Regions from separate parts of the Streptomyces sp. Ag82_O1-12 genome, predicted to be linked through region 2. Evidence: riboswitches for the same ligand, from Rfam matches in the RefSeq annotation. Region 2 holds a riboswitch; the other holds the start of a gene.
The links. Region 2 has a riboswitch for glycine ahead of gcvT (glycine cleavage system aminomethyltransferase GcvT). Riboswitches for the same ligand answer to the same signal wherever they lie in the genome.
Positions count from the first base shown of each region.

Region 1 (15,464 bases), 4.7 Mb from region 2:
GAAGGGCTGTCCCTAGTACGAGAGGACCGGGACGGACGAACCTCTGGTGTGCCAGTTGTTCTGCCAAGGGCATGGCTGGTTGGCTACGTTCGGGAGGGATAACCGCTGAAAGCATCTAAGCGGGAAGCCTGCTTCGAGATGAGTATTCCCACCTCCTTGAGAGGGTAAGGCTCCCAGTAGACGACTGGGTTGATAGGCCGGATATGGAAGCACGGTAACGTGTGGAGTTGACCGGTACTAATAGGCCGAGGGCTTGTCCTCAGTTGCTCGCGTCCACTGTGTTGGTTCTGAAACCACGAACGGCCCCATGCCATCGTTGATGGTGTGGTGCGGCATTGTTCGACAGTTTCATAGTGTTTCGGTGGTTATAGCGTAGGGGAAACGCCCGGTTACATTCCGAACCCGGAAGCTAAGCCTTACAGCGCCGATGGTACTGCAGGGGGGACCCTGTGGGAGAGTAGGACGCCGCCGAACTCCTTTTATAGCTCTGGCTCTTGGGCGCCCAGCCCAAGAGCCAGAGCTTTTTTGCGTTGAGGTAGGGTCAGGGAGCATCGTTGGCTCGTTTCCCACAGGAGGCCCCCGGGTGGAGGTTCAGGAGACTCGCGTCCAGACGGACCGTGTGCTCACCATCCCGAACATCCTCAGCATGGCCCGCCTCATCGGCGTGCCCGTCTTCCTGTGGCTGATCCTGCGTCCTGAGTTCGGTGGGCCCAAGAGTGACGGGTGGGCCCTTCTGGTACTGGCCCTGAGCGGCGTCAGCGACTATCTGGACGGCAAGCTCGCGCGGCGCTGGAATCAGATCAGCAGCCTCGGCCGGCTCCTCGACCCCGCGGCTGACCGGCTCTACATTCTCTCGACCCTGGTCGGCCTCACCTGGCGGGAGATTCTGCCCCTCTGGTTGACCGCTGTACTTCTGGCGCGGGAGCTGGTTCTGCTGGTGATGGTGGGCATCCTCCGCCGGCACGGCTATCCACCGCCCCAGGTGAACTTCCTGGGTAAGGCAGCCACCTTCAACCTGATGTACGCCTTCCCCCTGCTCCTGCTCAGTGACGGAACCGGCTGGATCTCGTCACTGGCTGCCATTTTCGGATGGGCGTTCGCCGGATGGGGTACAACGCTGTACTGGTGGGCAGGAGTCCTCTACGTGGTACAAGTCCGCCGCCTGGTCCGTGCGGACGCCATGGCCGATTGAACTCTCGGATGGTCCCGCTGCCGAAGCGGAGCGATGGCCCGTGCTGGATAAGTGAGGGACAATCCTGGCGGGGGAAGTCGGCTAGACCGTCTCTTTGAGGAGGACGCTTCCGACATGAAGGCCGTCGTGATGGCCGGAGGCGAAGGCACACGCCTTCGTCCCATGACCTCAAGCATGCCCAAGCCGCTCCTGCCGGTGGCCAACCGGCCGATCATGGAGCATGTTCTTCGGCTGCTCAAAAGGCATGGGCTCAACGAAACAGTCGTGACTGTCCAGTTCCTGGCGTCGCTCGTCAAGAACTACTTCGGTGACGGCGAAGAGCTCGGTATGGAGCTCACCTATGCCAACGAGGAGAAGCCACTCGGTACCGCTGGAAGCGTCAAGAACGCCGAGGAAGCGCTGAAGGACGATGCCTTCCTCGTCATCTCCGGCGATGCGCTGACGGATTTCGACCTCACCGAGCTCATCAATTTCCACAAGGAGAAGGGCGCGCTGGTCACGGTCTGCCTGACGCGTGTGCCCAATCCGCTGGAATTCGGGATCACCATCGTCGACGAAGAAGGCAAGGTGGAGCGCTTCCTCGAGAAGCCCACCTGGGGCCAGGTCTTCTCCGACACCGTGAACACCGGAATCTACGTGATGGAGCCCGAGGTCTTCGACTACGTCGAGCCCGATGTGCCCGTCGACTGGTCCGGTGACGTCTTCCCGCAGCTCATGAAGGAAGGCAAGCCCGTCTACGGCTACATCGCCGAGGGGTACTGGGAGGACGTCGGCACGCACGAGAGCTATGTGAAGGCGCAGGCCGACGTCCTGGAGGGCAAGGTCGACGTCGACATCGACGGTTTCGAGATCTCCCCGGGCGTGTGGGTCGCCGAAGGAGCGGAGGTCCATCCGGACGCCGTTCTCCGTGGACCCGTCTATATCGGTGACTACGCCAAGGTCGAGGCCGGCTCCGAAATCCGTGAGCACACCGTCGTAGGCTCCAACGTGGTCGTCAAGAGCGGCGCGTTTCTGCACAAGGCCGTCGTCCACGACAACGTCTACGTCGGGCCCCACAGCAATCTGCGCGGCTGCGTGGTCGGTAAGAACACCGACATCATGCGTGCGGCGCGGATCGAGGACGGGGCGGTCATCGGTGATGAGTGCCTGATCGGTGAAGAATCGATCGTCCAGGGCAATGTTCGGGTCTACCCGTTCAAGACCATCGAGGCCGGTGCCTTCGTCAACACCTCGGTAATCTGGGAATCCAGGGGCCAAGCGCATCTCTTCGGTGCCCGTGGTGTCTCCGGCATCCTCAACGTGGAGATCACGCCGGAACTCGCGGTGCGTCTCGCGGGCGCGTACGCCACGACGCTGAAAAAGGGCTCGACCGTCACCACGGCCCGGGACCACTCGCGTGGTGCTCGTGCGTTGAAGCGGGCGGTGATCTCCGCGCTGCAGGCCAGCGCGATCGACGTGCGGGACCTGGAGAACGTGCCGCTGCCCGTGGCCCGGCAGCAGACCGCGCGTGGCAGTGCGGGCGGCATCATGATCCGTACCACGCCCGGCGTGCCGGACTCCGTCGACATCATGTTCTTCGACGGGCAGGGTGCCGACCTCTCGCAGGGGAGCCAGCGGAAGCTGGACCGGGTGTTCGCGCGGCAGGAGTACCGCCGAGCCTTCCCCGGTGAGATCGGTGACCTGCACTTCCCGGCCAGTGTCTTCGACTCGTACACCGGGTCGCTGCTGCGGAACGTCGACACCACCGGGATCGCGGACTCCGGGCTGAAGGTCGTCGTGGACGCGTCCAACGGAAGCGCGGGACTGGTGCTGCCGAGCCTGCTCGGCAAGCTCGGGGTCGACTCGTTGACGATCAACCCCGGTCTCGACGAGTCCAGGCCGACCGAGACGGCCGACATGCGGCGGTCGGGGATGGTGCGGCTCGGCGAGATCGTGGCGTCCTCGGGAGCCGCGTTCGGTGTGCGGTTCGACCCCGTCGGTGAGCGGCTGTCGCTCGTCGACGAGAAGGGCCGGATCATCGAGGACGACCGGGCACTGCTCGTGATGCTGGACCTCGTCGCCGCCGAGCGGCGCAGCGGACGGGTCGCGCTTCCGGTGACCACGACCCGGATCGCCGAGCAGGTGGCGGCGTACCACGGGACGCAGGTCGAGTGGACGACCACTTCTCCCGACGACCTCACGCGCGTCGGCGGCGAGGAAGGGACGATCTTCGGCGGTGACGGCAAGGGCGGCTTCATCGTCCCCGAGTTCAGCAGCGTGTACGACGCCACCGCGGCCTTCGTACGTCTCATCGGACTCGTGGGACGGACGCAGCTCACGCTCAGCCAGATCGACGCGCGCATTCCGCGGGCGCACGTCCTGAAGCGCGATCTGGCGACCCCGTGGGCCGTCAAGGGGCTCGTGATGCGGCGGGTCGTCGAAGCGGCCGGAGATCGCTTCGTGGACACCACGGACGGTGTGCGGGTGGTGGAGACCGACGGCCGTTGGGTGATGGTGCTGCCCGACCCGGCCGAGGCCGTCACCCACCTGTGGGCCGAAGGGCCGGACGACGCCTCCGCGCAGGCCCTGCTGGACGAATGGTCGGCGGTCGTGGACAGCGCCGGCCGGTAGAACGGGCTGCACGCGTGCGTGCCGGACATGTGTCCCCAACGGGGCCTGTCCGGCACGCCGGTGGGGCCGTTCGGAGGTAGTGCTCGCGACGTGCGACGATGTGCGGCATGCCGCAGCAACCCCCCATTCGGAGCACACCCACGCGGCCCCGGCGCCCGGATGCGTCCATGTCGTTGCTCACCAACGTCATGGACCACAGCCTCGACGACGGATACGCCGAGGCCGCCGAGCGCAAGAAGGCCGCGGGCGACAGCGGCATGCCGAAGACCCTCAGGGCGAAGCTGGGGCTCGCCGCCGGACTGGTGCTCGCGGCCCTGGTCGTGACCGTCGGAGCGGCGCAGGCGCGGGTTGCCGCCCCGGTCGTGGCCAAGGAGCGGGAAGAGCTGGTCGACCGCATCGACCGGGAGACCGAGGCGGCGGACAAGCTGGAGGACTCCGTCGACGAGCTGCGCGGGGACGTGAGCGCACGGCAGCGCGAGGCACTGAAGCACAGCGGTGGCAGCGCGGACTCCGATCTTGCGGGCCTCCTGTCCGGCGCGGTCGCGGTGCACGGCCCCGGTGTGAAGCTCGTGGTGAACGACGCCAAGGAAGCCGCCTCGGGTGGCGACGGCAACCCGCGTGAGACCTCCGGTTTCTCCGACACCGGCCGGGTGCGTGACCGGGACATGCAACGTGTGGTCAACGGGCTGTGGGAGTCGGGCGCCGAGGCCGTCTCGATCAACGGGCAGCGCCTGACGGCGCTGTCCGCGATCAGGGCCGCGGGGGACGCCATACTGGTCGACAACAAGCCGCTGGTACCGCCGTACACGGTGCTGGCGGTGGGGGACGGTCCGCGGCTGAGCAAGCGGTTCCAGGACAGCGCGGACGGGTTGTATCTGAACGCGCTGCAGGAGAGCTACGGCATCAGGACAGGCATCTCCGTGGAGGACGACCTCCGGCTGCCTGCCGCACCGAGTGTGACCGTACGTACAGCACAGCCGAGCATTGAGAAGAGCGAGAAAGGCACATCGTGATCGCCGTACTGGGCCTCGTCGTGGGAGTCGTGGCCGGCCTGTTGGTCCGGCCTGAGGTTCCGGCGGTGGTCGAGCCTTATCTGCCGATCGCCGTCGTGGCGGCGCTCGACGCCGTCTTCGGCGGACTGCGCGCCATGCTCGACGGCATCTTCGACGACAAGGTCTTCGTGGTGTCGTTCCTGTCGAACGTGGTGGTGGCCGCGCTGATCGTGTTCCTGGGCGACAAGCTGGGCGTGGGCGCCCAGCTGTCCACCGGTGTGGTGGTCGTCCTCGGCATCCGGATCTTCTCCAACGCCGCGGCGATCCGCCGGCACGTGTTCCGGGCGTGAGGCCGATGAGCGATCACGACGAGAAGCCGGACAAGCCCGCCGAGGAGCGGGACGACGCGCGCGACGACAGCGCAGGGTCCGGGAACGGGCTGCGCAAGGAGCTGCCCCAGGAGGTGCCCGCGGCTGCGCCCGCCGCCGAGGAGACTCCCGGGGAGCCGGAGCGCCGGCAGGCAGCGGAACCACAGCAGGCGCCGGAACCGAAGCCGGACCCCGAGCCGCGGCTGACCGGGCGGCAGCGGCTGGTGCAGGGGGTGTGGCCGCCGCGTGTCACCCGGGCACAACTCATCGTCGCGGTGCTGCTCTTCGGTCTCGGATTCGGGCTGGCCGTGCAGGTGGCCTCGAACAGCGACAGCGACAGTGCCCTGCGTGGCGCACGTCAGGAAGATCTTGTTCGCATCCTCGATGAACTGGATGACCGTACTCAACGTCTTGAGGACGAGAAGCAGGGTCTCGAGAAGCAGCGCGACGAGCTGGAGAACAGCTCTGACCAGGCCGAGGAGGCCCGGAAGCAGACGATCGAGAAGGAGAGGCAACTCGGCATCCTCGCGGGCACGGTGGCCGCGCGGGGGCCCGGCATCACCATGACGATCCAGGACACGAAGGGGACGGTCGAGGCGGACATGCTGCTCGACGCGATCCAGGAGCTGCGCGCGGCGGGTGCGGAGGCGATCCAGGTCAACGGCGTACGGGTCGTCGCGAGCACGTATCTCACGGACTCGGGCAAGGGTGTGGGCGTCGACGGGAACAAGATCAACGCGCCCTATCGTTTCAAGGTCATCGGCAAGTCGCAGGACCTCGAGCCGGCGCTCAACATCCCCGGAGGTGTGGTGCAGACTCTCGAGAAGGAACAGGCCACCGTCACGATCGAGCGGTCCACCGACATCGTCGTGGACGCCTTGCGAGCAGCGAAGCGGCCTGACTACGCTCGGTCGTCCTCGCGGTGAACCGGGGGTGCATGGGCGGCGTTCGGCGAGGGCATGAGGTTGCGGGGGGTCGGCGCACCGAATGGGCGGTGCGTGGTGGAAACTGTCTGGTGCAGACGGACGTTGTCAGGATGTCCGGGTCGGCCAGAGTGTTCAGTCAGGGTTCGTCCTGCCCCACGGGCGGGTCTGTTTCGGTCAAGGGGAATCGCCCGTGAAGTTGTTTGCGAAGTTGTTCGGCAAGAGCGCGCGAGAAGGCAGCGACAATGCGACCGCTCGCCATCGCGCCCAGCCTGACGCGGAGGGCCAGCGGCCGCTGTTCCGGGACCAGGTCGGCGGCCCGGGCGGCGATGTTTCCGGTGGTCAGGGCGCGCCGTCGGTTGACCCTGCGCAGGCCGGCGGCATAGGTTTCGGGCAACCGTCAACCTCAAGTGCGGGTGGAGGGTTTTCCGACCCGTATGCGTCCAACGCCCCGGGTGGGCAGCCGCGGCAGGAGGATCCGATGTCGGCCCTGGTGTGTACGAGGTGCGGTAACCGCAACGCGGAGAACAGCCGTTTCTGCTCCAACTGCGGCGCGCCGCTGAGGGCGGGGGCTACGCCGGAGCGTCCGTCCGAGACGACCTCCACGATCTCCATCTCCGGTCTCGAGGCCTACGACAGCGAGACCACCGGCCAGACGCCGATGCCGACCCTGTCGCCCGAGGCTCAGGCCGCCGTCGACGCGCTGCCGCTGGGCTCCGCGCTCCTGGTGGTGCGCCGCGGGCCGAACTCGGGCAGTCGTTTCCTGCTGGACGGCGACCTGACCACGGCCGGCCGGCACCCGCAGAGCGACATCTTCCTGGACGACGTGACGGTGTCCCGGCGGCACGTGGAGTTCCGCCGTGGCCAGGACGGTTCGTTCACGGTGGCCGACGTGGGCAGCCTGAACGGCACGTATGTGAACCGGGAGCGGATCGACCAGGTCGCCCTGAACAACGGCGACGAGGTGCAGATCGGCAAGTACCGGCTGGTCTTCTACGCCAGCCAGCGGGGCTACTGACCGGGCTCGGTCCGGACAGGCCTCGGCGAAGGTCCATCCGTCAGGGAAGGTCCATGCTTCAAACACCGAGCGGCGGCGCCGGACACGGCACCGCCGCCACGGACAGTGGGCTGCTGAGCATCGGCGCGGTGCTGAACGCGCTGCGCGACGAGTTTCCCGAAGTGACCATCTCCAAGATCCGCTTCCTGGAGTCGGAAGGGCTCATCGAGCCGCGGCGGACCCCGTCGGGGTATCGCAAGTTCAGCGCCGATGACGTCGAACGCCTCGGTCACGTCCTGAGGATGCAGCGGGACCACTATCTGCCTCTGAAGGTGATCCGGGAGCACCTGGAGGCCATGGAGCGCGGTGAGGCCGTGCAGCTGCCGGTCGTGGGGCGTCAGCGGGACGGTGCGTCCGCCTGCGAGCCGCCCGAGGGGCCCACAGCGGCCAGGATCGGGCGGGATGAGCTGCTCGCCGCCGTCGGCGTCGACGAGCAAGAGCTCAAGGACTGGGAGTCCTACGGCCTCCTCACTCCACTGGAGGACGGGGCGTACGACGCCGAGGCGGTCACCGTCGCCCTGCTCGTCGTCGAACTCGGGCGGTTCGGGATCGAGCCGAGGCACCTGCGGGCCATGAAGGCCGCCGCGGAGCGGGAGGCCGGTCTCGTGGACCAGGTGGTGGCCCCGCTCAGGCGGCACCGCAACCCGCAGACCAGGGCCCATGCCGAGGCCCGCACCAGGGAGCTGGCGGGGCTCACGGTGAAGCTGCACGCCGCGTTGGTGCAGACGGCGCTCGGGGTGCGACTGCCCTGAGGCGGCCGGCTACCAGGGCCGGATCAGGCGCCCTATCCCGGCCCGACTACCCAAACGTCCCGAGCACGGCCTAGGGTTGCTGTGTGAACGAGCTCGATGTCGTAGGTGTCCGGGTCGAAATGCCCTCCAACCAACCGATCGTGCTGCTGCGTGAAGTGGGAGGCGACCGTTACCTCCCCATCTGGATCGGACCGGGGGAGGCGACGGCGATCGCCTTCGCCCAGCAGGGGATGGCTCCCGCGCGGCCGCTGACACACGACCTGTTCAAGGACGTGCTGGAAGCCGTCGGCCAGGAGCTCACGGAAGTGCGCATCACGGACCTGCGTGAGGGCGTCTTCTACGCGGAGCTGGTCTTCGCCAGCGGCGTCGAGGTGAGTGCCCGCCCGTCCGACGCCATAGCGCTCGCGCTGCGCACCGGGACGCCGATCTACGGCAGTGACACGGTGCTCGACGACGCCGGTATCGCGATCCCGGACGAGCAGGAGGACGAGGTGGAGAAGTTCCGCGAGTTCCTCGACCAGATCTCTCCGGAGGACTTCGGCACCAGCAGTCAGTGAGCTGCTCGAGGAGCGGCAGCGGTCGGAACAGTCGTGTGGGCGGCCCGGCGGACGGTGTGGTCCGTGACCGGGCCGCCCGACGTTTGCGCAAAGGGTGAAATGCCCGCATGTGCCGGTGGCGCGTGAGAGCGTCATACGGTTCGTGCCGCACACATTCGGCTAGCCTTTCCCCGCGGTGGGGCACGGGAAACCACTCTCAGGGTGATTATCACTCGGCGTGGCGAGTGTGGCGATCGTTGACGCACCCCTGGTGACTGCCTACCGTCGAGAAGGCAGGTCAAGGACGGAGGTCGGCGTGAGAAGCAGCGGCGACGGTACGGCTGGGGGCGGCCCCGAGCGCAGTCTCAGGGCGAGCGGTCCGTACCCTCCCCCCGGCTCACGGCCCCTCCCGGGCGGGGGATGCCCCCAGCCGGGTGGTGCGGCCGATCACGCTCCGCAGCGGCCGACAGCGGTGGCGAGCAGCGGAGGGACGACGTCCATGGCGTCCGAGCAGATCGGCTATCGCGGCCCCACGGCCTGTGCGGCCGCCGGTATCACCTACCGGCAGTTGGACTACTGGGCCCGCACGGGGCTCGTCGAGCCGAGCGTGCGGCCCGCCTACGGGTCCGGGACGCAGCGGCTGTACAGCTTCCGGGACGTGGTCGTCCTGAAGATCGTCAAGCGGTTCCTCGACACCGGGGTGTCGCTGCAGAACATCCGCACGGCCGTCCAGCACCTCAGGGAACGCGGTTTCAGTGATCTGGAGCGCATGACGCTGATGAGCGACGGCGCGACGGTCTACGAGTGCACCTCGCCCGATGAGGTCCATGCCCTGCTCCAGGGCGGCCAGGGTGTGTTCGGGATCGCCGTGGGCGTGGTGTGGCGGGACGTCGAGAGCGCCCTGTCCCAGCTGCACGGTGAGCGCATCGACACCGGCGAGACCCTGGTGGGGCCCAACCCGGCGGACGAGCTGGCGCGCCGCCGGAACCGGGCCGTCTGATCCCTCGGGCGGCGCGGGATGTACGCGGTCGCAGGAGGCGGGACGTTTCCGCGCCCGGCCGTAAGCGGTTTCCGGTGAGGTGCCAGGGGTGCCAGGGGTGCCAGGGGTGCCGCAACGGTTTCCGGTGGGGTGTCCGGGGTTGCCGCGCGGGGCGTTGTCAGTGGCGTAGGGCAGCATCGGAGTTGTGAGAACCGCGCCCACGATCCTGCATCTCGACATGGATGCCTTCTTCGCTTCGGTGGAGCAGGCGTCCAAGCCGAGCCTGCGTGGGAAGGCCGTGGTCGTGGGCGGGCTCGGGCCGCGTGGGGTGGTGGCGACCGCGTCGTACGAGGCGCGGGTCTTCGGGGTGCATTCGGCGATGCCCATGGGGCAGGCCCGGCGGCTCGCTCCCAACGCCGCGTATCTCGTGCCGCGCTTCACGCTCTACAAGTCGATCAGCGAGCGGGTGATGGAGCTGCTGCGTGCGCTGTCGCCTCTGGTGGAGCCGCTGAGCCTGGACGAGGCGTTCGTGGACCTGGAAGCCGGGGGAGTGGCCTGGGACGAGCCGTCGGCGCGGTTGGCCGGGATCAAGCTGCGCGCGGACATACGGACCGTCACGGGGCTCACGGGGTCGGTGGGACTCGCCGCCTCCAAGATGCTGGCGAAGATCGCCTCGGAGGAGGCCAAGCCCGACGGGCTGGTGGTGATCGAGCCGGGCACCGAGCGGGCGATGCTCGGGCCGATGTCGGTGCGGACGTTGCCCGGGGTGGGGCCGGCGACGGGGGACCATCTGAGGCGGGCCGGGATCACCACGGTCGAGGAGATCGTCGAGGCGGGCGAGGACGAACTGGTCCGGCTGCTGGGGAAGGCGCACGGGCACGGTCTGTACGCCATGGCCCTGGCGCGCGACGACCGGCCGGTGGTGGCGGAGCGCGAGACGAAATCGGTGTCGGTCGAGGACACCTACGACGTGGACATCCATGACCGGACACGGGTCGGCCTGGAGGTGCAGCGGCTCGCCGAGCGGTGTGTGCGCAGGTTGCGCGGGGCCGGGCTGTCGGGGCGGACGATCGTGCTGAAGGTGCGGCGCTACGACTTCTCGACGCTCACCCGGTCCGAGACGCTGCGCGGGCCCACGGACGATCCCGCGGTGATCCGCGAGGCGGCGGCCAGACTGCTGGACTCGGTCGATACGACCGGTGGGGTGCGGCTCCTCGGTGTGGGGGTCAGCGGACTCGCCGACTACACGCAGGAGGACCTGTTCGCCCAGGCGGCGGGGGAGCGGGCGGTCGCGGAGGGCCCGGTCGAGGAGCACGCCGTGGCGGCGGCCGAGGAGCAGCCGTCGCTCGCCGAGCGGCGGTGGCCCGCCGGGCACGACGTGCGGCACGCCGAGTTCGGGCACGGGTGGGTGCAGGGCAGCGGCCTCGGGCGGGTCACCGTACGGTTCGAGACGCCCCACTCGGAGCCCGGCCGGGTGCGGACGTTCCGGGTCGACGATCCGGACCTGGAGGCGGCGGATCCGTTGCCGTTGGTGTTACGGGGGCCGGATGGGGGAGGCGGCGTGCCCGGGGCGGTGTCTCAGGCCGTCTCATCGGTGCCCGCGAGCTTGCCGAAGTCGTGGTCCGGCAGCGGGGGCGGGGCGGCGACGTCGAGACCGTAGTGGTGGTAGAGCTGCAGTTCCTGCTCGGGGGAGAGGTGGCGGCCCACGCCGAAGTCAGGGGCGTCCTTGATCAGGGCGCGTTCGAAGGGGACGTGGAGGGCGCCCTCGATCAGTTCGCTGGGCTCCAGGGGGACGAAGGCGTCCCTGCTGAACAGGCCGGTCCGTATGGCCGCCCACTCCGGTTCGCCGGTGGCGTCGTCGAGGTAGACCTCGTCGATCGTGCCGATCCTGGTCCCGTTGCGGTCGAACGCCTTGCGGCCGATCAGGTTGCGCGGATCGATGTCGGTTCGCACGGGCCCTCCACATGGTCGCACCTCATCCGTAAACACTACAAAACGGTACAAGTAGGGATGCGGCCACTCGAAGGTTCGTGCGTTGACCTCGCTGGTACGCTGGCAGCGGCTGTTGACCCCGTGCGGGAGAGTCCTCCGGACACCATCGGAGGCGCCGAAGGAGCAAATCCTCCCCGGAATCTCTCAGGCTCACGTACCGCACGGACGAGGTCACTCTGGAAAGCAGGGCGGGTGTCGACGGCTTCCGCTCTCACCGACGGTGAAAGCCGGACGTCTTCGGGCGATCCGGTGAAGCTCTCAGGTTGAGATGACAGAGGGGGAGGCCGTCCGGGTACCCGTGCCGTGGTGCCCCTCGCAGGTCGTGTCGACCAGGAGGCCTCCGTAATGACCGCCCACCGCATTCCGCTCTCCGAGCTCGAAGAGGCAGTCCCCTTCGAGCAGCGCCACATCGGCCCCGACCACGAGGCCTGCGCCAAGATGCTCGCCCAGGTCGGCTACGGCTCGCTCGACGAGCTCACGGCCGCCGCGGTCCCCGCCGTGATCAAGAGCGCCGAGGCACTGGACCTCCCGGGGGCCCGCAGCGAGGCCGAGGTGATCGCCGAGCTGCGCTCCCTCGCCGACCGCAACCAGGTCCTCGGTTCCATGATCGGCCTCGGCTACCACGGCACGTTCACGCCGCCGGTCATCATGCGCAACGTCATGGAGAACCCGTCCTGGTACACGGCCTACACGCCGTACCAGCCGGAGATCTCGCAGGGCCGGCTCGAGGCGCTGCTCAACTTCCAGACCATGGTCGCCGAACTGACCGGACTGCCGACCTCGGGCGCCTCCCTGCTCGACGAGGGCACCGCGGCCGCCGAGGCCATGGCGCTGTCGCGGCGCCTGGGCAAGAACAAGAAGGGCCTGTTCCTGGTCGACGCGGACACGCTGCCGCAGACCATCGCCGTGATCCGGACCCGCGCCGAGCCGACCGGCGTCGAGATCGTCGTCGCCGACCTCAGCGAGGGCATCCCCGCCGAGATCGCCGAGCGCGAGATCAACGGCGTGCTGCTCCAGTACCCGGGCGCCTCCGGTGTCGTGCGGGACCTCAAGCCGGTCATCGACCGGGCGCACGAGCTCGGCGCGCTCGTGACCGTCGCCGCCGATCTGCTGGCGCTGACGCTGCTGAAGTCGCCCGGCGAGCTCGGGGCGGACATCGCCGTCGGCACGACGCAGCGCTTCGGCGTCCCCATGGGCTTCGGCGGACCGCACGCCGGTTACATGGCGGTCCAGGACAAGATGGCGCGCAGCCTGCCCGGGCGGCTCGTCGGCGTGTCCGTGGACGCCGACGGCAACAAGGCCTACCGGCTGGCGCTGCAGACGCGTGAGCAGCACATCCGCCGTGAGAAGGCGACCAGCAACATCTGCACCGCGCAGGTGCTGCTGGCCGTCATGGCCGGCATGTACGCCGTCTACCACGGCCCGGAGGGCCTGAAGGGCATCGCGCGGCGCACCCACCGGTACGCCACGGTCCTGGCCGCCGGCCTCGCGGGCGGCGGCGTCGAGATCGTGCACGGGGCGTACTTCGACACCCTGACCGCGCGGGTCCAGGGCCGGGCCGCCGAGGTCGTGGCCGCCGCCCGGGACAACGGGGTCAACCTGCGGCACGTCGACGCCGACCACGTCTCGATCGCCTGCGACGAGACCACCACGCGCGCCCAGCTGCGTGCCGTCTGGGCCGCCTTCGGTGTCGACGGCGTCGTCGAGGCGCTGGACGCGGCCACCGAGGACGGGCTTCCGGCCGCGCTGCTGCGGACCGACGACTACCTGGCGCACCCGGTCTTCCACCAGCACCGCTCCGAGACCGCCATGCTGCGCTACCTGCGCAAGCTGGCCGACCGCGACTACGCGCTCGACCGCGGCATGATCCCGCTGGGCTCCTGCACCATGAAGCTCAACGCGACCACCGAGATGGAGCCGATCACCTGGCCCGAGTTCGGGCAGCTGCACCCCTTCGCGCCCGCCGAGCAGGCCGGGGGCTACCTCACCCTCATCCACGAGCTGGAGGACCGGCTCGCCGAGGTCACCGGCTACGACAAGGTCTCCCTCCAGCCGAACGCCGGGTCGCAGGGCGAGCTGGCCGGTCTGCTCGCCGTCCGCGGGTACCACCGGGCCAACGGGGACGAGCAGCGCACCGTCTGTCTGATCCCGTCGTCCGCGCACGGCACCAACGCCGCCAGCGCCGTGATGGCCGGCATGAAGGTCGTCGTCGTGAAGACCGCCGAGGACGGCGAGATCGACGTCGAGGACCTGCGGGCCAAGATCGAGCAGTACCGCGACCAGCTGGCCGTGCTCATGATCACGTACCCGTCCACGCACGGTGTGTTCGAGGAGCACGTCGCCGACATCTGCGCGCAGGTGCACGAGGCGGGCGGGCAGGTCTACGTCGACGGGGCCAACCTCAACGCGCTCGTCGGGCTCGCCAAGCCGGGGCACTTCGGCGGCGACGTCTCGCACCTGAACCTGCACAAGACCTTCTGCATCCCGCACGGCGGCGGCGGCCCCGGGGTCGGCCCGGTCGCGGTGCGCGAGCACCTCGCGCCCTACCTGCCGAACCACCCGCTGCAGCCCGAGGCCGGCCCGAAGACGGGCGTCGGGCCCATCTCGGCGGCCCCGTGGGGCTCCGCCGGCATCCTGCCCATCTCGTGGGCGTACGTCCGGCTCATGGGCGGCGAGGGGCTGAAGCGGGCCACGCAGGTGGCCGTGCTCAGCGCCAACTACATCGCCAAGCGGCTGGAGCCGCACTACCCGGTGCTCTACACCGGCCCCGGCGGTCTCGTCGCGCACGAGTGCATCATCGACCTGCGCCCGCTGACCAAGACGACCGGCGTGAGCGTCGACGACGTCGCCAAGCGGCTGATCGACTACGGCTTCCACGCGCCGACCATGTCGTTCCCGGTGGCCGGGACGCTGATGATCGAGCCGACCGAGTCGGAGGACCTGGCCGAGCTGGACCGGTTCTGCGAGGCGATGATCGCCATCCGCGCGGAGATCGAGAAGGTCGGCTCCGGCGAGTGGCCCGCGGAGGACAACCCGCTGCGCGGCGCCCCGCACACCGCCGGCGCGCTCGCCGGGGAGTGGGAGCACGCCTACAGCCGTGAGGAGGCCGTCTTCCCGGCCGGGATGTCGACAGCCGACAAGTACTGGCCGCCGGTGCGCCGCATCGACCAGGCCTACGGCGACCGGAACCTCGTCTGCTCCTGCCCGCCGCTGGACGCGTACGAGGACTGACGACCGGCCGGCCGGTCACAGGGAGGGGCTCCGCGGTGCGGGGCCCCTCTCGCCATGTACGGGCGAGTCACGCGGTGGCGAGTGACACCTCGGTCGCCTTGATCAGCGCGACGACGGGGGTCCCGGGCCAGAGGGCCAGGTCCTCCGCGGCGTCCCGGGTGATCGCGGCGGTCAGTTCGCCGCCCTCCACCGTGACGCGGACGGATGCCATCGCCGCGCCGGCGGCGAGGTCGGTGACCGTACCAGGGAGCTGGTTGCGGATCGACAGGCCCTCGATGGGCGCGGTCGCCAAGGAGACCTCCGTCGACTTCATCAGGGCGCGCACGGCCGTGCCCGGGGCGAGACGGAGGTCTTCCGCGGCTTCGCGGGTGATCGCCGCGGTGAGGTCCTGGCCGCCGGTGAGGCGGACCGTGACCGCCGCCATGGCCTCGCCCGTGGTGACGGCGGTCACGGTGCCGGGGAGCTGGTTGCGAATGCTCAGGCTCATGGCTGCACGGTAGTCCGACAGGGGGTTTTGGGCCTGGTATGCGCGTTTTGCGTGCCCCCTGCTCTCCTGTCCAGGCCTCAGACGCGGTCGATATGAACGTTTGTCGACTTCACGCGGGCCGTCGCCTCCACGCCTACCTCCAGGCCCAGTTCCTCCACCGCCTCGCGGGTGAGCAGGGAGACGAGGCGGTGCGGGCCGGCCTGGATCTCGACCTGGGCGGCGACGTCGCCGAGTTTGATCGCGGTGACGATGCCGGGAAAGGCGTTGCGGGCCGAGGTGTAGGCGGTGTCCTCCTCGGCGGTGCCGGACCGGGCGAGTTCGACCGAGAAGGCGGCCAGGTCACGC
Region 1 is NZ_FXUW01000001.1:1,290,216-1,305,679, reverse strand. It holds rRNA gene QOL88_RS06060 (23S ribosomal RNA) at 1-261, shown strand, start outside; rRNA gene rrf (5S ribosomal RNA) at 358-474, shown strand; gene clsA (cardiolipin synthase ClsA) at 584-1,192, shown strand; gene QOL88_RS06045 (mannose-1-phosphate guanyltransferase) at 1,307-3,802, shown strand; gene QOL88_RS06040 (DUF881 domain-containing protein) at 3,901-4,815, shown strand; gene QOL88_RS06035 (small basic family protein) at 4,812-5,144, shown strand; gene QOL88_RS06030 (DUF881 domain-containing protein) at 5,150-6,088, shown strand; gene QOL88_RS06025 (zinc-ribbon and FHA domain-containing protein) at 6,150-7,103, shown strand; gene ftsR (transcriptional regulator FtsR) at 7,157-7,894, shown strand; gene QOL88_RS06015 (bifunctional nuclease family protein) at 7,978-8,451, shown strand; gene QOL88_RS06010 (MerR family transcriptional regulator) at 8,747-9,430, shown strand; gene QOL88_RS06005 (DNA polymerase IV) at 9,615-11,069, shown strand; gene QOL88_RS06000 (PRC-barrel domain-containing protein) at 10,988-11,362, opposite strand; glycine riboswitch at 11,476-11,571, shown strand; gene gcvP (aminomethyl-transferring glycine dehydrogenase) at 11,747-14,632, shown strand; gene QOL88_RS05990 (TOBE domain-containing protein) at 14,700-15,119, opposite strand; gene QOL88_RS05985 (TOBE domain-containing protein) at 15,197-15,464, opposite strand, start outside.
Region 1: it holds a riboswitch for glycine, as region 2 does, so the genes downstream of both, gcvP (aminomethyl-transferring glycine dehydrogenase) here and gcvT (glycine cleavage system aminomethyltransferase GcvT) in region 2, are expected to answer to the same signal.

Region 2 (15,464 bases):
GGATGCCCTCCTGGGACAGTCCGCGCGCCACGCAGTCCCGCATCACCTGCCAGATCTCCAGCAGGCCCTCGCGGATCTCCTCCTCGGTGCGCCAGGCCCGCTCGTTCTCCAGCATCAGCGCGGAGATGGACAGACCCGTCTCCTCGGTCAGGCGCAGCAGCTCGTCACCCGTGCGGAAGGGGTACTTCAGCACGGTGTCGTCGAGCTTGATGCGGTCCGCCCCGACCGCGTCCTCGTCGACGACGAAGCCGCCGCCGACCGAGTAGTACGTCTTCGTCAGCAGTTCGGCGCCCGAGGCGTCGTACGCCCACAGGGTCATGCCGTTGGCGTGATACGGCAGCGTTTTGCGGCGGTGCAGGACCATGTCGTCGTCGTAGGAGAACGCGATGTCGTGCTCGCCGAGCAGGTTCAGCCGCCCGTCGGTCCTGATCGCCTCCACCCGCTCGTCCGCGCTCGACACGTCGACCGTGCGCGGCGAGTCGCCCTCCAGGCCGAGCAGCACCGCCTTGGGCGTGCCGTGGCCGTGGCCGGTCGCGCCCAGCGAGCCGTACAGCTCCGCGCGGACCTGTGCGGTCGGGGCCAGCAGCTCCTCGTTGCGCAGCCGCCGGGCGAACATCCGGGCCGCCCGCATCGGGCCGACGGTGTGGGAACTGGACGGGCCGATGCCGATCGAGAACAGGTCGAAGACCGAGATGGCCACGGGGGAACTCCTGACTACATGGGTGGTGCAGAGGGGGTGGGCGCCGCGTCCGCTGGTGGCGGGCGCGGCGCCCGAAAGGTTTCTTCGTTACGCGTTCAGAGCCGGGTACAGCGGGTGCTTGTCGGCCAGGGCCTTCACCCGGGCCTTGAGGGCCTCCGCGTCGTAGGACGGCTTCAGCGCCTCGGCGATGACGTCCGCGACCTCCGCGAAGTCCTCGGCTGCGAAGCCCCGGGTCGCCAGCGCCGGCGTGCCGATCCGCAGACCGGACGTCACCATCGGCGGACGCGGGTCGTTCGGGATCGCGTTCCGGTTGACCGTGATGCCCACCTCGTGGAGGCGGTCCTCGGCCTGCTGGCCGTCCAGCTCCGAGTGGCGCAGGTCGACCAGGACCAGGTGCACGTCCGTGCCGCCGGACAGGACGTCCACACCCACGGCCCGGACGTCGTCCTTCACCAGACGCTCGGCCAGGATGCGGGCACCCTCCAGCGTACGGCGCTGGCGCTCCTTGAAGTCCTCCGAGGCGGCGACCTTGAAGGAGACCGCCTTGGCCGCGATCACGTGCTCCAGCGGACCGCCCTGCTGACCGGGGAAGACGGCGGAGTTGATCTTCTTGGCCAGTTCGGCCGTGGAGAGGATCACACCGCCGCGCGGGCCGCCGAGGGTCTTGTGGGTCGTGGTGGTGACCACGTGCGCGTGCGGCACCGGGTTCGGGTGCAGCCCGGCCGCGACCAGCCCGGCGAAGTGGGCCATGTCGACCATCAGGTACGCGCCGACCTCGTCCGCGATCCGGCGGAACGCGGCGAAGTCCATCTGCCGCGGGTAGGCCGACCAGCCGGCGACGATCAGCTTCGGCTTGGACTCCTTGGCCAGCCGCTCGACCTCGGCCATGTCCACCCGGCCGTCCTCGCCCACGTGGTAGGCGACGACGTCGTAGAGCTTGCCGGAGAAGTTGATCTTCATGCCGTGGGTCAGGTGCCCGCCGTGCGCGAGGTTCAGACCCATGATGGTGTCGCCCGGCTTGAGCAGCGCGAACATCGCGGCGGCGTTGGCCTGGGCGCCCGAGTGCGGCTGGACGTTGGCGTGCTCGGCGCCGAACAGTTCCTTGACGCGGTCGATCGCGATCTGCTCGACCACGTCGACGTGCTCGCAGCCGCCGTAGTAGCGGCGGCCGGGGTAGCCCTCGGCGTACTTGTTGGTGAGGACCGAGCCTTGCGCCTCCATGACCGCGACCGGAGCGAAGTTCTCCGAGGCGATCATCTCCAGCGTGGACTGCTGGCGGTGCAGCTCGGCGTCGACCGCGGCGGCGACCGCCGGGTCGAGCTCGTGCAGGGGTGTGTTCAGGACGGACATACGACTCCTCAGCCCGCGGAGAACGCGGTGTACTCGTCGGCGGAGAGCAGGTCGCCCGGCTCGTCCGTGACCCGCACCTTGAACAGCCAGCCGCCCTCGAAGGGGGCCGAGTTCACCAGCGCCGGGTCGTTCACGACGTCCTCGTTGACCTCGGTGATCTCACCGGAGACGGGGGAGTACAGGTCGGACACCGACTTGGTCGACTCCAGCTCGCCGCAGGTCTCGCCGGCGGACACGGAGTCACCCACCTCGGGAAGCTGGACGAACACGACATCGCCGAGCGCGTTGGCCGCGTGCTCCGTGATGCCGACCGTCGAGACGCCGTCCTCGGCGGCCGACAGCCACTCGTGCTCCTTGCTGTAGCGCAGCTCTTTGGGGTTGCTCATGGCCTGGATTCTCCTGTACGCGCGGGAGTGCTGTGAAAGGGGGGACTGCTGGTGAGCTGGGACGACGGGCACGGGGTCGCTGCCGCGGCCCTTCGGCCAGTGTCTACTTCTGGCGCTTGTAGAACGGCAGCGCCACGACCTCGTACGGCTCGTGACTGCCCCGGATGTCCACACCCACGCCGCTCGTGCCGGGCGCGGCGTGCGCGGGGTCGACGTACGCGATCGCGATCGGCTTGCCGAGGGTGGGGGAGGGGGCGCCGGAGGTGACCTCGCCGATCACCTCGCCGCCGGCGACGACGGCGTACCCGGCGCGCGGGACCCGGCGGCCCTCGGCGATCAGGCCGACCAGGACCCGCGGCGGATTCTGCTCGGCGCGGGCGGCGGCCTCGCGCAGGGCCTCGCGGCCCACGAAGTCGCCCTCCTTCTCGAACTTCACCACCCGGCCGAGCCCGGCGTCGAAGGGCGTGAGGGAGGTCGTCAGCTCGTGCCCGTACAGCGGCATGCCCGCCTCCAGGCGCAGCGTGTCGCGGCAGGACAGCCCGCACGGGACGAGGCCGGCGCCCTCGCCGGCCTTGGTCAGGGCCTGCCACAGCTCGACGGCGTGCTCGGGCTTCACGAAGAGCTCGAAGCCGTCCTCGCCGGTGTAGCCGGTCCGGGCGATCAGGGCCGGGACGCCCGCGACCGTGCCGGGCAGCCCGGCGTAGTACTTCAGGCCGTCGAGGTCGGCGTCCGTGAGGGACTTGAGGATGCCGGGGGACTCCGGGCCCTGCACGGCGATCAGCGCGTAGGCGTCCCGGTCGTCGCGCACCTCGGCGTCGAAGCCGGCGGCGCGCTCGGTCAGCGCGTCCAGCACCACCTGGGCGTTGGAGGCGTTGGCGACGACCATGTACTCGGTCTCGCCCAGCCGGTAGACGATCAGGTCGTCCAGGATGCCGCCGTCGGCCCGGCAGATCATGGTGTAGCGGGCCCGGCCCGGCTTCACGCCGCCGATGTTGCCCACCAGGGCGAAGTCCAGCAGCGCGGCGGCCTGCGGCCCGGTGACGGTGATCTCGCCCATGTGGGAGAGGTCGAAGAGGCCGGCCTTCGTGCGCACGGCGAGGTGCTCGTCGCGCTCGGAGCCGTAGCGCAGGGGCATGTCCCAGCCGGCGAAGTCGGTCATCGTCGCGCCGAGCGAACGATGCAGGGCATCGAGCGCGGTGTGACGGAGTTCTCCTGTACTGCTCACGGTCGGTCGTCTCCCAAGGCAAATGGGGGTCCCTCCCGCGCGGGCGAAGCCGAGCGTGGGGGAGGGCGAGGTCGTTCCTCCCCATCTGTCATCGGAACCTGAGAGGTTCGCCATGACCGCACGGGTCCATGGCTTGCACCTTGGGTGGAGCCGCGTCCCGTCGAGGACAGGAGGCGGCCCGCTTTTCAGATGTGCCTCGCCCGCGCGGTAACGGGGCCTGAGAGATTCAAGGGAGGGACTTGCTCCTTCGGCGCCCCAGCTCTTGCGGTGCTGGGAACTCTCCCGCGCGGATTCAAACGGCCGGTATGCAGTTGGCGCGCACATCATTGCACGCATCCTTCCGGCGCGGCAGGGGGACCTTTCACAGGGAGTGCACGAGTCCCGCGCGCCGGGCACAGCGACCTGTAGCAGCCCTGTTGCAGGACGAGAACGTAAATGAGAGGCCTGCCGCATTACCTTCTCTTTACACTCGGCGGGGATGGGACTCCGTACCTGGCCCCAGGGGAGGACGATCACGGTGAACAGGACCACCGCGTACGCGACGACGGGCATCGCGCTGCCCGAGCAGCCGGCCGCCGCTCCGGTCCGGGCGGTCCGCGCCCCGGCGCCGGCGCCGGTCGTCCGCGACCTGCGCGACCGTCCCGGGGGCGGCCCGCACGCGCTGCTGTTCGGCCCCCGCGACCTCGTCGTGGTCACGGGCCTGCCCGGCAGCGGCAAGTCCACGCTGATGCGGCGCACCGTCCCGGGCCGGCGCATCGACTCCCAGGACACCCGCGACCGCTGGGAGCGCCGCATGCCGCGCGCCCTGCCGTACGCGCTCTACCGCCCGCTCGTCCGCCTCGCCCACTACGCCGGGCTGCGCCGCGCCCTGCGCACCGGGGAGGCCGTCGTCGTGCACGACTGCGGCGCCCAGGCCTGGGTCCGCCGCTGGCTCGCCCGCGAGGCCCGCCGCCGGGGCGGCACGCTCCACCTGCTCCTCCTCGACGTCACGCCCGAGCAGGCCCTGGCCGGTCAGCGCGACCGCGGCCGCGGCGTCTCGCGCTACGCGTTCCTGCGCCACCGCGTGGCCGGCAACCGTCTCCTGCGCGCGGTGGAGCGCGGCGACCTCCCCGCCGGCTGCGGCTCGGCCGTCCTCGCCGACCGGGACACGGCGAACACCCTGCACAGAATCGGCTTCACGGGCTGAGCCCGCGCCGTCGTACACCGGTCCTGTTCCCGATGCCCCCGGCGTCCCGTCAGCCGTTAGCCTTTTGAGCCACAGCAGTGGTTCCAGGCAGGCGGTAGGCAGATGGACATCCCGGCGGACTTCTCCGCGGACTTTCCGGCGCAGACGCAGACCCACCCGCACGGCGGTTGGCCCGGCAACGAGTTGGAGGAGGTGCTCTCGGCCTCCCTCGGCGCCGGACCGGCGGCCGGCGGGCGGATCGTCGAAGTGCTCGGCCGGAGCTTCGTGTGGATCCCGCTGCCCAGCGGCGGCGGCCCGCACAGCGGCCCCCTCGACCTGCCCGGCATCGAGATCGACGGCCAGGCGTTCGTGCCGGTGTTCAGCTCCGAGGAGCAGTTCCGCCAGGTCGTCGGCTCCCACATGTCGTACACCATCGCGCCCGCCGTGGAGTTCGCCCGCGGCCTGCCCCCGCACGCCGGCATAGCCGTCAACCCGGGCGGTGTGGTGGGCATCCCGCTCCCGCCGCCCGCCGTGGCCGAGCTGTGCCGGGCCGGCCGGACGCCGCTGGACGGTCCCGCGAGCGGCGGCCGGGTCCGCCTCTTCGAGCCCGACTGGCAGGACGACCCGGTGGACTTCCTCGCCGCCGCCTCCGCCGAGTTCGAGGCGACCGGCGTCGTCGTCACGGCCCGCCGCTGCCTCGCCGCGATCGAGACCGCCGACCCGGTGATGTTCGTAGGCGTCGAACTCTCCCAGTGGGAAGGCGACCTGCGCGCCCTCCCCCTGGACGCCCTCACCCGGGCCGTCACCGCGGTCCCGGCCCCCTGGCCGGTCAACCTCGTCCTGCTGGACGTGACGGAGGACCCGGTGGGAGCGTGGATGCGGGACCGGGTCCGGCCCTTTTTCCAGCGGTAGGCCAGTACCCCAGGGGCGCGGGGAACCGCGCGAGAACCACCCACGACCCGCGGCCGCGATACGACCCCAGGCTCCGACCTCTCGCGCGGGCTTAAGCTAGGGCACCGTCGAGGCGTTGTACGAAGGGGCGGTAAAGGTGAGCGCGAGCGGCACGGCCGCGGCCGGACAGGTCGAGCACATGCTGCGCCAGGTCACGCCCGGGCGTTACGACGCCTACGAGGCACTCCTGCGCGCGCTCGCGACCCCGCACAGCGGCCAGATCTGGATGCTCCTGTGGCACGGGCAAGCCGGCTCTCCCGACGCCCAGTACGGAAAGATGGACGTCGACGGCTGCGGCTACGCCCCCTGCGTGACCTCCGCCCAGGAACTCTCCGCCAGCGGCTGGAACCGTTCCTACGAGGTGGTCGACGGTGTCGACGTCGCCCGCGCCCTCTACCCCGACCACTACGGCCTCTGGCTCAACCCGCACGCCCCCGGCGGCGGCGTCGGCATCCCCTGGCTCGACCTGCGCAGAATCGCCACGGGCCTGGACCGCCAGCCCGCCGGCCCCCTGCGGCTGTCCGAACCCGCCATCGAGGTCCCGCAGTTCTACGCCCTGCTCGCGCAGAACGCCCACCGCACCCCCGCCGTCCGCTCGCTGCGCCGGGCCTGGGTGCAGCCCGCGCTCGGGGCGCCGTACCTCGCCATCGGACTGGATGTGTACGACACCTCGCCGCCGGCCGTGGACTCCGTACGCGCGATGATGCAGCAGTCCCTCGGCGCCGTGCCGGACGGGCTTCCCGTGTCGACCGTCGCCATGTCCGACGAGCACGACCCGGTGGCCATGTGGCTGCGTGCGAAGGCCCGCCCGTTCTACGACCGCGAGGCCCACGCCACCGCCCCCGTCCAGGCCCCGGTCTCCGGCTACGGATACCCTCCCGCGCAGGGCCGGTACTGACCGGCTCGAAGTCGCCCCCGGAGCCCCTCGCGCATCACCCTTCGAACGCGACAACCGCTCAGCTCTCCGCGCGTAGATAGGGGCGAAAAGAGCCTGGGTGTCCTAAAATGCCCCTATCTTGGCGCGTCCGACCCCCGCTACCCGTTGTCCGGATAACGGAACCCCGCAGACAGCATCACGTTTACGCATCCTTTCACCGCCAAGTCTGGCAACAGATCGCCAAAGCGTTGAAGACTCCCCGCAAGACACGGGCCGGGTCGGTCTTGTGTACGAGACAAACAAAACCGCTACAGCGGCAGCCAGGGGCTCGGCGATCGCCGGCCCGAGAGGGGTCAATCGCACCGTGACCGCACCGATCGAGACCACCGGGGCGGAAGCCGGAGCACAGCCCGAGGCCGTGCTCTCCGGGGTCAAGAAGAGCCAGATCGAAGGGCGCTCGCTCACCCAGATCGCCTGGATGCGCTTCAAGCGGGACAAGGTGGCGATGGCGGGAGGCGTCGTCGTCATCCTGCTCGTGCTGATGGCGGTGTTCTCCAAGCCGATCCAGTGGATCTTCAACCTCGATCCCAACAAGTTCAACCAGGACCTCATCGACCCCGCGCTGCTCGCCCCCAAGGGCGGCTGGGGAGGAATGAGTTGGGACCACCCGCTCGGCGTGGACCCCCAGTACGGCCGGGACATGCTCGCCCGCATCATCGACGGCTCCTGGGTCTCCCTCCTGGTCGCGGGCGGCGCCACGCTGCTGTCCGTGTGCATCGGCACCGTGCTCGGTGTCGTCGCCGGGTACTACGGCGGCTGGATCGACAGCGTGATCAGCAGGCTCATGGACACGTTCCTGGCCTTCCCCCTGCTGCTGTTCGCCATCTCGATCTCCGCCTCCGTGCAGGACGGGTTCTTCGGCCTCGAAGGACTGTCCCTGCGCATCAGCGTGCTGATCTTCGTGATCGGCTTCTTCAGCTGGCCGTACATCGGCCGCATCGTGCGCGCCCAGACGATGACCCTGCGCAAGCGGGAGTTCATCGAGGCCGCCACGAGCCTCGGGGCACGCGGCCCGTACGTCCTGTTCCGGGAACTGCTCCCGAACCTCGTCGCACCGATCCTCGTCTACTCGACGCTGATCATCCCGACGAACATCCTGTTCGAGGCCGCGCTGAGCTTCCTCGGCGTCGGTATCGCTCCGCCGCAGGCTTCCTGGGGCGGCATGCTCAGCAACGCTGTGGATCTCTACACAGCTGATCCGCAGTACATGTTCGTGCCCGGACTGGCGATCTTCATCACCGTCCTGGCCTTCAACCTGCTGGGTGACGGGCTGCGTGACGCCCTCGACCCTCGCAGCAAGTGATCCATCGAATGAGGGGGCTTCCTCAGGTGAAGACGAGAAGGGTGACCGCCGGCGTTGCGTCGGTCCTGGCACTGTCGCTGGGTGCTGCCGCGTGCGGCGGCGGCGGTGACGACAACGACGGGGGAGGCAGCGGCAAGAAGGACGCCGCGCTGAACTCGATCGTCAACGCGTCGGACAAGAAGGGAGGGACGGCCACGTACGAGCACTCGGACGTGCCGGACTCCCTCGACCCGGGCAACACGTACTACGGCTGGGTCCAGAACTTCTCCCGCCTCTACGGCAGGACGCTCACCACGTTCAAGCCGGCGGCGGGCAAGGCGGGCCTGGAGGTCGTGCCGGACCTCGCCGAAGGACTCGGCAAGTCCAGCCCGGACGCCAAGACCTGGACGTACAAGCTGCGTGCGGGTGTGAAGTTCCAGGACGGCACCCCGGTGACGTCCAAGGACGTCAAGTACGCCATCGAGCGCTCCAACTTCGCGCCCGAGGCACTGTCCAACGGCCCGACGTACTTCAAGGCGTACCTTGAGGGCGGCGACAAGTACAAGGGCCCGTACAAGGACAAGTCCGCCGAGGGCCTGAAGTCCATCGAGACGCCGGACGACCGGACGATCGTCTTCAAGCTGAAGCAGCCGTTCGCCGACTTCGACTACCTGGCGACGTTCTCGCAGACGGCCCCCGTGCCGCAGGCGAAGGACACCGGTGCGAAGTACGTGCAGGCCATCCAGTCCTCCGGCCCGTACCAGTTCCAGTCCTACGAGGAGGGCCGCGGCGCCACCCTCGTGCGCAACAAGCAGTGGGACGCCAAGACGGACCCGGTCCGCAAGGCCCTGCCGGACAAGATCACGATCAAGTTCAAGGTCAACCCGGTCACGGTCGACAACAACCTGCTCTCCGACAAGATCACGGCTGACGCGGCCGGCACGGGTGTGCAGCCGCAGACCCAGCCGAAGGTGCTGCGCGGCAAGTACGCCAACCAGACGGACAGCTCCTACGCGGGCGCCACGCAGTACATCGCGCTCAACGTGAACGTGAAGCCGTTCGACAACGCCGACTGCCGCAAGGCCGTTCAGTGGGGCCTCGACAAGCAGTCGGTGCTCGACGCCATGGGCGGTACACCGAAGGGCGACGTGGCGACCACGCTGCTGCCGCCGTCGGTGAACGGCTACACCAAGTTCGACACTTACGCGACCGACGGTCACAAGGGTGACGTGGCCAAGGCCAAGGCGGCCCTGAAGGCGTGCGGCAAGCCCAACGGCTTCAACACGATCCTGACGGCCCGCTCCGACCGCCCCGCCGAGATCGCCGCGGCGACCGCCATCCAGGCGTCGCTGAAGAAGATCGGCATCAACATCGAGATCAAGCAGTTCCCCTCCGGCAAGTACTTCTCGAACTTCGCCGGTGTCCCGAGCTACGTCCACGACAACAAGCTCGGCATGCTCTCGATGGCGTGGGGTGCCGACTGGCCGACCGGCTACGGCTTCCTCGACCAGATCGTCAACGGCTCGGCCATCAAGCCCTCGGGCGGCAACAACCTGATGGAGCTGGACGACCCGAAGATCAACAAGGCCCTGACGGACGCGATCGCCAACACCGACGACGCGGCCCGCACCAAGGCCTGGGGTGACATCGACAAGATGGTCCTCGACAACGCCTCGGTCGTCCCGCTGGTCTACCGCAAGAACCTGCTGCTCCGGCCGACGTCCGCGACGAACGTCACGGTCACGCAGGCCTACCTCGGCATGTACGACTACCTGCTGATGAGCTCCTCGAAGTAATTCAGCAGGCCGGATCCTTTCGAAAGGCAGGTGAAGGCACCGGGTGGCCGCGGCGGACGACCCCGCCGCGGCCACCCGGGGCCGTACAGCTGTGGCTGCGTACATCCTCCGACGCGTCATGGGCGCAGTGCTGTTGCTGCTGGTGGTCAGCGCAGTCACCTTCGCCATCTTCTTCCTGGTCCCCCGCATCGGGGGACAGACGGCCGACCAGTTGGCCACCCAGTACGTCGGCAAGGACGCGAACCCCGCCTCCGTCGCCGCGATCAAGGAAAACCTGGGGCTCGACCAGCCGGTCTACGTCCAGTACTGGGAGTTCATCAAGGGCCTCGTGGTGGGTGCCGACTACAAGTTCGGTCCCGACGCGACGCACTGCGGCGCACCCTGCTTCGGGTACTCCTTCAAGAGCCACATCGAGGTGTGGCCGCAGTTGGAGCAGCGGATCCCGGTCTCCTTCTCGCTGGCCATCGGTGCCGCGGTGATCTGGCTGGTCTCCGGTGTGACGACCGGTGTCATCTCGGCACTGCGCAAGGGCAAGCCGATCGACCGCGCCGCCATGTTCATCGCGCTCGCCGGCGTCTCGCTCCCGATCTTCTTCACCGGCCAGATCCTGCTCGCGCTCTTCGTCTACGAGATCCCGGTCTGGGAGAGCATCGACTACGTCCCGTTCACGGAGAACCCCGCCGAATGGGCCTGGCACCTGATGCTGCCCTGGATCAGCCTCGCGTTCCTCTTCTCCGCGCTCTACGCCCGGCTCACCCGGGCGGGCATGCTGGAGACGATGAGCGAGGACTACATCAGAACGGCCAGGGCCAAGGGTCTCAAGGAGACCACGGTCGTGGCCAAGCACGGCCTGCGCTCCGCGCTCACCCCGATCGTCACCATCTTCGGCATGGACTTCGGCACCCTGGTCGGCACCGCGGTGCTCACCGAGACCGTGTTCTCCCTCCAGGGCATCGGCGCCTACTCCGTCCAGGCCATCAAGGACAACGACCTGCCCATCGTGATGGGCGTGACCCTGGTCGCTGCGTTCTTCATCGTCTTCTGCAATCTGATCGTCGACCTGGTGTACGCCGCCATCGACCCCCGGGTGAGGTACTCGTGAGCAAGCTCGACAAAGCCGCGCTCGGCGAACCGGACACCACCGCAGCGTCCGTCCCGGACGACGTGTTCCTGTCCGTCCGTGATCTGCGCATCCACTTCGACACCGACGACGGCCTGGTCAAGTCCGTCGACGGCGTCAGCTTCGACGTGCGCAAGGGCAAGACCCTGGGCATCGTGGGCGAGTCCGGCTCGGGCAAGTCGGTCACCTCGCTCGGCGTGATGGGCCTGCACCGCTCGGCCCGCGCCAAGGTCTCCGGCGAGGTCTGGCTCGACGGCCAGGAGCTGATCGGGGCCGATCCCGACGAGGTACGGCGGCTGCGGGGCCGGAAGATGGCCATGATCTTCCAGGACCCGCTGTCGGCGATGCACCCCTACTACACGGTGGGGCAGCAGATCGTCGAGGCGTACCGCGTCCACAACGACGTCAGCAAGAAGGTCGCCAGGCAGCGGGCGATCGAGATGCTCGACCGGGTCGGCATCCCCGAGCCCGCCAAGCGCATCGACGGCTACCCGCACGAGTTCTCCGGCGGTATGCGCCAGCGCGCCATGATCGCCATGGCGCTGGTGAACAACCCCGAGCTGCTCATCGCCGACGAGCCGACCACCGCCCTGGACGTCACCGTGCAGGCGCAGATCCTGGACCTGATCCACGATCTGCAGAAGGAGTTCGGCTCCGCGGTCATCATGATCACCCACGACCTGGGCGTGGTCGCCGAGATGGCCGACGACCTGCTGGTCATGTACGGCGGCCGGTGCGTGGAGCGCGGTCCCGCCGAGGACGTGTTCTCCCAGCCCCGCCACCCCTACACCTGGGGCCTGCTCGGCTCGATGCCGCGCATGGACCGCGAGGAGACGGACCGGCTCATCCCGATCAAGGGTGCGCCGCCCTCCCTCATCAACCTCCCGTCCGGCTGCGCCTTCAACCCGCGCTGCCCGTACGCGGACGTCCCGAAGGACAACGTCACCCGCACGGTCCGCCCCGAGCTGACCGAGGTCGGCGGCTCGCACTGGGCCGCCTGCCACATGACGCAGGAGCAGCGGGAGCGTATCTGGACCGAAGAGATTGCGCCGAAGCTGTGAGCGACGACAAAACGGTGAGCACACCGGACACCAGCGGGAGCACCCTCACCAAGGGCACCACCGCCGACGGCGAGGTCCTGCTGAAGGTGACCGGCCTTCAGAAGCACTTCCCGATCCGCAAGGGCCTGCTCCAGCGGCAGACCGGCGCGGTGCGTGCCGTCGACGGTATCGACTTCGAGGTGCGCAGGGGCGAGACGCTCGGCGTCGTCGGCGAGTCGGGCTGCGGCAAGTCCACCATGGGCCGGCTGATCACCCGGCTGCTGGAACCGACCGGCGGCTCGGTCGAGTTCGAGGGCCAGGACATCACGCACCTGAAGACCGGCGAGCTGCGCCCCATGCGCCGCGACGTGCAGATGATCTTCCAGGACCCGTACTCCTCGCTGAACCCCCGCCACACGATCGGCACGATCGTCGGCGCCCCCTTCCGGCTCCAGGGCGTCGAGCCCGAGGGCGGTGTGAAGAAGGAGGTCCAGCGGCTGCTGTCGGTGGTCGGCCTCAACCCCGAGCACTACAACCGCTACCCGCACGAGTTCTCCGGCGGCCAGCGCCAGCGCATCGGCATCGCCCGCGCGCTCGCCCTCAACCCCAAGCTGGTCGTGGCGGACGAGCCGGTCTCCGCGCTGGACGTGTCGATCCAGGCGCAGGTGGTGAACCTGCTCGACGACCTCCAGGACGAGCTGGGCCTGACGTACGTGATCATCGCGCACGACCTGTCGGTCGTCCGGCACGTCTCGGACCGGATCGCGGTGATGTACCTCGGCAAGATCGTCGAGCTGGCCGAACGCGACCAGCTGTACAAGTCTCCGATGCACCCGTACTCCAAGGCCCTGCTGTCGGCCGTGCCGGTTCCGGACCCGAAGCGCCGGGGCGCCAAGAGCGAGCGCATCCTGCTCAAGGGCGACGTGCCCTCGCCGATCGCCCCGCCGAGCGGCTGCCGCTTCCACACCCGGTGCTGGAAGGCGACGGAGATCTGCAAGACGACCGAGCCGCCGCTCAAGGAGCTGCGGGCCGGACAGCAGGTCGCCTGTCACCACCCGGAGAACTTCGCGGACCAGCAGCCGCAGGACACCAAGCTGCTGTCGTCGGCGCACGAGGCGGCCGCGGAGAACAACGTGGAGAAGACCCCGGGGAGCGACGCCGCGTCTGTGGAGAAGTGAGTCCGCGGGGCCGGAAGTGAATCCGCCCGAGCCCCCGCCCTCGCACATCAGGGCGGGGGCTCACTCGTGGGTGAAAATGACCGGGTGCTCCAGCAACTCTTCAGCCCGTCCGTCCAGCACACGCTCGACCTGATCGGCATCTTCGTCTTCGCGATCTCCGGCGCCCTGCTGGCCGTGCGGAAGAACTTCGACGTGTTCGGCATGGCCGTCCTCGCCGAGGTCACCGCGCTGGGCGGAGGGCTGTTCCGGGACCTGGTCATCGGGGCCGTGCCGCCCGCGGCCTTCACGGACCTGGGGTACTTCCTCACCCCGCTGCTCGCCACCCTCCTGGTCTTCTTCCTGCACCCCCAGGTGGAGCGCATCCAGGGCGCGGTGAACGTCTTCGACGCGGCCGGCCTCGGCCTGTTCTGCGTCGCCGGCACGATCAAGGCGTACGAGTACGGGCTGGGCCTGACCGCCTCGGCCGGACTCGGGCTGACCACCGCCGTGGGCGGCGGTGTGCTGCGGGACGTCCTCGCCAACGAGGTGCCCTCGCTGCTGCGCTGGGACCGCGACCTGTACGCGGTCCCCGCGATCGTCGGCTCCGCGCTGATCGCCCTGTGCATCCGCTACGACGTCGTCAACCCGCTCACCAGCGGTCTCGCGGTGATCACCGCCTTCGTACTGCGCCTGCTCGCGATGCGGTACCACTGGCGAGCTCCGCGGGCCTGGCACCGCCGGTCGACGGTGAGCGAGGAGGAGCAGCCCGTCCTGCCGTGACGGGGCGGGCGCCCATCTCCTGGGTCAGCCACCGGAACACCGGCACCACCTGCGGCCGCCACAGCGCCATGTTGTGGCCGCCCGCGCTCTTCGGGATGTACACGACGTGCACGGTCGTCGGGGCCTTCGCGGTCTGCTCCAGGGCCACGGCGGCCTCGTAGCCGTCGTGCGGCTGGCCGGAGAGGTACAGCGCGATCCGCGGCGGGGCGGGTGACCGGCGCAGCATCAGGTAGGGGTTGTTCGCGGCGCGCAGGGCGGGGCTCTGCGCGGTGAGGGAGTCGCGTTCGCCGATCGGGTCGTTGTAGCCGGACAGGCTGACGGCGGCCCGGTAGCGGTCGGGGTGGGCGACGGCGAGCCGGGCCGCGCAGTGCGCCCCGGCGGAGTAGCCGGCGACGGCCCAGCCCCGCGGGGCGGACTGGGCGCGGAAGGTGTCCGTGACCATCGTCGGCACGTCGACGCTCAGCCAGGTGTCGGCGTTGACGGTGCCCGGGATGTTGGCGCAGCCGGTGTCCACGCCGGCCAGCAGGTTGGTGCGGGGTGCGACCAGGATGAACGGGGCGACCTGCCCGCTCCGCATCAGCGGCAGCAGTTGCTCGTGCGCGTGCAGCGAGCCGAACCATGCCTTCGCCGAGCCGGGGTAGCCGGGCAGCAGCTCCACCACCGGGAACCTGTGGTGCCGGTAGGCCGGCTCGCCGTACTGCGGCGGCAGCCAGACGTAGACCTCCGCGTTCACCCCCGACACCCGGCCCCTGAGCTGGGTCACCCGCACCCCGCCGGCCGCGCCCATCCCGGGCCCGGTGGCCGGCTCGAAGGCCTGCCGCACCCTGGGCAGCCGCTTGAGCGCGATCCCGCCGGTGCCGTCGGCGCCCAGATCGGCCGCCTGCTCCACGTGGTCGCCGGTGCCGAGCAGGTCGGCCCAGTTGTCGTACAGGTTGTTGGCGTTGTTGACCAGCGTGAAGACCAGGGCCACGGCCGTCCCCTGGGCGAACAGCAGCATCAGCGCCCGGGCCGCGGCACGCAGGACCCGGGGACCGCGGATGCGTGACCAGAGGACCAGCGGCAGGACGAGGGCGGCGACGGACAGTACGACCAGCGTGCAGAGGAACGGTGTCCCGGTGAGGCTCATGCCCCGGTAGAGGACGCATCGAGCCCCGGGGTTTACGGACGAGTCGGACACTTACCGAGAAATTGCCCGTGTCTCACCAAGGCATGACTCTGGCCCGGAACAGAAAAGCTACCGCTTAGTAGTTAGTTCTTGTACTGTTCAGCCATGCCAGAAGCAGCCACCGCCCCGGCCGCCCGGGCCATGATCGGCGACAGCGAGTTCGACCGCGACACCGCGCTCACCCGCCGCGCGCCGGGCGTCTACGACATCGACCTCTCCGCCGGCTGGACGATCATCAGCGCCGTCAACGGCGGCTACCTGCTGGCCGTCCTGGGTCGCGCCCTCGCGGACGCCCTGCCGCACGCCGACCCCTTCACGATCTCGGCGCACTACCTGACCGCGTCCCAGCCCGGCCCCGCGGTCGTCCGCACGGACGTCGTCCGCACCGGCCGCACCCTGTCGACCGGTCA
Region 2 is NZ_FXUW01000001.1:5,999,444-6,014,907, forward strand. It holds gene QOL88_RS27620 (L-serine ammonia-lyase) at 1-700, opposite strand, end outside; gene glyA (serine hydroxymethyltransferase) at 788-2,050, opposite strand; gene gcvH (glycine cleavage system protein GcvH) at 2,059-2,436, opposite strand; gene gcvT (glycine cleavage system aminomethyltransferase GcvT) at 2,540-3,661, opposite strand; glycine riboswitch at 3,737-3,856, opposite strand; glycine riboswitch at 3,857-3,956, opposite strand; gene QOL88_RS27640 (AAA family ATPase) at 4,179-4,847, shown strand; gene QOL88_RS27645 (enhanced serine sensitivity protein SseB) at 4,950-5,738, shown strand; gene QOL88_RS27650 (enhanced serine sensitivity protein SseB C-terminal domain-containing protein) at 5,875-6,675, shown strand; gene QOL88_RS27655 (ABC transporter permease) at 7,019-8,017, shown strand; gene QOL88_RS27660 (ABC transporter substrate-binding protein) at 8,026-9,792, shown strand; gene QOL88_RS27665 (ABC transporter permease) at 9,884-10,894, shown strand; gene QOL88_RS27670 (ABC transporter ATP-binding protein) at 10,891-11,973, shown strand; gene QOL88_RS27675 (ABC transporter ATP-binding protein) at 11,970-13,130, shown strand; gene QOL88_RS27680 (trimeric intracellular cation channel family protein) at 13,215-13,889, shown strand; gene QOL88_RS27685 (alpha/beta hydrolase) at 13,780-15,015, opposite strand; gene QOL88_RS27690 (thioesterase family protein) at 15,160-15,464, shown strand, end outside.